DNA from 2 places in the Micromonospora sp. NPDC047548 genome. Region 1 is predicted to be linked to the other one. Evidence: riboswitches for the same ligand, from Rfam matches in the RefSeq annotation. Region 1 holds a riboswitch; the other holds the start of a gene.
The links. Region 1 has a riboswitch for cyclic di-AMP ahead of ABZ807_RS10525 (hypothetical protein). Riboswitches for the same ligand answer to the same signal wherever they lie in the genome.
Positions count from the first base shown of each region.

Region 2: another riboswitch for cyclic di-AMP. It lies ahead of ABZ807_RS07530 (NlpC/P60 family protein); the one in region 1 lies ahead of ABZ807_RS10525 (hypothetical protein).

Region 1 covers NZ_JBEYTI010000007.1:187,065-189,258, reverse strand. Annotated here, with positions in the region: gene ABZ807_RS10530 (YibE/F family protein) at 1-510, shown strand, start outside; cyclic di-AMP (ydaO/yuaA leader) riboswitch at 677-807, shown strand; gene ABZ807_RS10525 (hypothetical protein) at 812-1,831, shown strand; gene ABZ807_RS10520 (carbonic anhydrase) at 1,895-2,194, opposite strand, start outside.
Region 2 covers NZ_JBEYTI010000005.1:162,932-165,125, forward strand. Annotated here, with positions in the region: gene ABZ807_RS07525 (NlpC/P60 family protein) at 1-1,005, shown strand, start outside; cyclic di-AMP (ydaO/yuaA leader) riboswitch at 1,158-1,294, shown strand; gene ABZ807_RS07530 (NlpC/P60 family protein) at 1,307-2,194, shown strand, end outside.

The DNA.
Region 1 (2,194 bases):
CTCGGGGTGCTCGACGACGTCACGGTCACCCAGGCCGCCACGGTCACCGAGCTGGCGCACGCCAACCCCGGGCTGTCCCGGACGCAGCTCTACCGGGCCGCCACCCGGGTCGGCCGGGCACACATCGCCTCCACGGTCAACACCATCGTGCTCGCGTACGCGGGCGCCTCGCTGCCGCTGCTGCTCCTGCTCACCGCGGACAGCCGGCCGGTGGGCCAGATCCTCACCAGCGAGTTCCTGGCCCAGGAGATCGTCCGCAGCGCGGTGGCGACGCTCGGCCTGGTCGCCGCCGTGCCGCTGACCACCGGGCTGGCCGCGCTGGTGGCCACCGCCGGCCGTGGCCCGGCCGCCGATCCGGCGCGGGGTGCCGGTCCGGCGCCCACGCCCCGCCCCTCCGCCGACCGGGACGCGGCGCTCGAGGCGCTGAGCGCGCCGCGTCACGGCGGACCGTCCACCCCGGCCCCCGCCCGGTGGCCCGAAGCGGAGAGGAGCACGGACACCGTATGGTGACACTCCGCTGCGTGACCGACGACGACGCGGAACCTGACGAACGCGTCACTCGTCACGCAACGCTACGACGAAATAACGCGATTAGTCGGGTTCTGGACGTAGATCCCCGGCACGACTGTCAGGTACCCTCGCTGCCGGTCACCGCCGAAGGCGCGCTGCGGCGCCTGCGGTGCCGCCGCCCAATCGCCGTACGGCGAGCCGGGGAACCAGGTACATGGGGTGAATCCGCGCGAGCGGTAGGGGCCACTTCCGTCCCGAACCCGTCAGCTAACCCGGTCGGCGGTCGACGGAAGGGAACACTGTGACGGCACCCCTGCGCCACTGGTTGACACCGGTGGTGGCCGTGTTCGCCGCCCTGGCCATCCTCGCCGGGCCGACAGCCGCGATCGCCGCCCCCTCGACGCCCACCCCCTCCGGGCACGAGGAGGACGACGAGCCCAAGCTGCTCACCGACGTCATCGAGCTGCGCAACCGCGAGTACTCGAAGGCCAAGACGCAGCTGGAGAAGTCCAAGAAGCGCCAGCAGCAGCTCGGGCTGGAGGTGCGCCGCGCGCAGGAAGAACTGGTGGCGTTGCAGCCGCAGGCCTCCCAGATCGCCGCGCAGTCGTACCGGACCGGCCGGATCGGTGCGGTGGCGATGCTGCTGGAGAGCGACACGCCGGACTCGTTCGTCAGGCGTGCCGCCGCGCTCGACGAGCTGAACATGGTCAACGCACAAAAGCTGGCCGAAATCACCTCCGCCAAGAACCGCGCGGAGCAGGCCAAGCTGGCGCTCGACGCCGAGGTGCGCGAGCAGCAGAAGCTCACCAACGACATGGCCCGGGAGAGTCGGGAGGCGGAGAAGGCCCTCGCGCTGGTCGGCGGCCGGGGCTTCACCGGCGGCCTGGTCGACGCGACGTCGCCGGTCGCCCGCATCGGTCCCGGCCGGACGGCCGACGGCGGCTGGCGTTCCGAGTCGCGCACCGAGAACGACCCGACCACCTCGGGCCTCATCACGCCGCGCACCCTGCACGCGTACAAGGAGGTCCGGCGGGCCGGCTTCAACCGGTTCGCCGGCTGCTACCGGGCGGGCGGGCCGTGGGAGCATCCGAAGGGCAAGGCCTGCGACTGGTCGTTGCAGAACAGCGGCTTCGCCCCGTGGTACAACAAAGACACCCGGATGTACGGCAACAACCTCGCCGCGTTCCTGATCCGCAACGCCGACCGGCTCGGCATCTATTACGTCATCTGGAACCGGCAGATCTGGTTCCCGGCGACCGGATGGAAGTCGTACAGCGGACCGTCGAACCACACCGACCACGTGCACATGTCGATGTTGTAGCGCGCGACACGTACCGAACGAGGGCCGTCCCCGGTGGGGGCGGCCCTCGTCGCGTCGCGGGATTCAGCCGGCGACGGCGGCCGCGCGGTCGGCCTGGGCCGGCGCGGCGGCGGGCCCGCCGGCGGGCACTGCGGCCACCGTCCGCGCCTCGCCGGCGCTGAGCCGGTACGACATGCCGACCACCGCGCACCGCCCGGCGGCAACCGCGCCGGCCAGGACGGCGGAGTTGCCGAGCAGCGCCTCCACCGTGTGCGCGATGTGGATGTCCACGATCTCGTCGATGTCGTCGACGCCCTGCTCGGCGGCCCGCCGGAGGCTGGGCGCCACCGCGTCCACCACCGCCCGCAGGTGGCCGGCGGGCGA
Region 2 (2,194 bases), on a different contig from region 1:
ACCATGCCCCCCCATCGTCACGCCCAGGGTCGTCCGCCAGCTCGCCCGGTCGGCCTGCGGCGGGTCGCCCGCCGCCTGCTCACACTGTTCGCCGCCGTGGCCGTCGGCGCCGGGATGCTCGCCGTGCCGGCGCACGCCGCGCCCACCCCGGAGGAGATCGAGGCGGCGATCGACAAGCAGTGGGAACAGCTCGAACCGACCATCGAGCAGTACAACAAGGTCCGCGCCCAGTTGAAGGTCAACCGCAAGAAGTCCGCCGAGCTGGAGAAGAAGATCCAGCCGCTGGCCCTGCAGACCGAGCTGGCCATGAACCGGGTCGGCGACCTCGCCTCCCGCTACTACATGACGGGCCCCTCGCAGGACCTCGCCGCGCTGCTGATCAGCGCCAAACCGGGCACCCTGACCGAGCAGCTGACCATCCTGGACCGCCTCGCCGCGCGGGAGCGCAAGGAGCTCCAGGTCGTCACCGACACCCGGCAGAAGTACGACGGCGAGAAGCAGAAGCTCGACGCGCTGATCGCCGCGGAGGTCAAGCAGGAGAAGGAGCTGGCCGCCAAGAAATCGCAGATCAACGCCGAGATCAAGCGGCTCCAGGCGGCGATGCCGAAGACCACAGTCAAGACAGCTGGCTGCCCGACCATCAACGGCGTGGTGAGCTCCGCCGCGCAGACCGCCATCCGGGTGGCCTGCCAGCAGACCGGTAAACCGTACGTCTGGGGCGCCGACGGGCCGAGCTCGTTCGACTGCTCCGGCCTCACCCAGTACGCCTACAAGGCCGCCGGGATCTATCTGACCCACCACACCGGCGCCCAGTGGAACGAGGGCAGGTCCATCCCGCGTTCCGAGGCACGCCCGGGTGACCTGGTGTTCTTCTACAGCGACCTGCACCACGTCGGTCTCTACCTCGGCAACGGTCTGATGGTCCACGCGCCCCGGACCGGCAAGCCGGTCCAGGTTTCCAGCATCGACTACATGCCGGTCGCCGGGTTCCGACGACCGAGCTGACCCGTCCGACCTCACCGCGAACCCCCGGTCACCTCGACCGGGGGTTCCGCGTATCCGGACCCGGCACGGCACGTCGGGTTGCGGATCGATAACGGTCGTCTCTACTCTGGTCATTTGTCGGCCGCCGACGATCCGTCCAACCCGGGCGGCAGCGGCCGGCACCGCCGAGTCGCCTCCGGGCGAGCCGGGGACCCAGGTACGCCGGGGTGAATCCGCAGCCACTGCGGTAGGGCGCTCCCTTCCCGCCCGAACCCGTCAGCTAACCCGGTAGGCGGTCGCGGAAGAAGGAGTACGGAGCCCGGTGGCACACCATGCCCCGCGGTCACCGTCGCACCGGTCGACCCAGGTCGCCCGGCGGACGGCTGCGCCGCGCCCACGCTGGTCCCGCTTCACCACCGCCCTCGCCGCCCTCGCCGGTGCCGCCGTCGTCCTGACCGGTGGCGCCACGGCGGCCCATGCCGAACCCTCGGTCACCGAGATCGAGCGGCAGATCGACCAGGACTGGAACACCCTCGAACCGATCATCGAGCAGCACAACGCCACCCGGCAGGACCTCGCCGCCAAGCGCCGGCAGGCCGCCGCGCTGGCCAAGCGGATCGAACCGCTGCAACTCCAGGTCGACCTCGCGATGAACCAGCTCGGCAGCCTCGCCGCCGAGGCGTACAAGGGGCAGGGCGTCTCCGCCGTCAACGCCCTGCTCGGCAGCCGCTCGCCCAGCGAACTGGTCAACCAGCTCGAACTGCTCGACCGGTTCGCCGAGCGGCAGCAGCGCGACGTGCAGGCCGTCAAGGATCTGCGCGACCAGCTCGCCGCGAAAAAGGCGCCGCTGGACGAGATGGTCGCCCAGCTCGCCCGCACCGAGGCCCAGCTGGCCGCGAAGAAGAAGCAGATCAACGCCGAGATCGACCGGCTGCAGAAGCTGCGGCTGAAGGTGTACGGCAACGGTGGCGGCGGCCCGCTGCGCCCGGCCCCGTGCCCGGCCGGCTACCCCGGCGGCCCGGCCGGGACCGCGGTCAAGTTCGCCTGCGCGCAGATCGGCAAGCCCTACGTCTGGGGCGCCGAGGGCCCGAACTCGTACGACTGCTCCGGGCTGATGCTCGCGGCGTGGGCGAAGGCCGGTGTCTCGCTGCCGCACAACGCCCGCCAGCAGCGCCAGGTGACCGCCCGGGTCAGCCGGGCCGACCTGCGC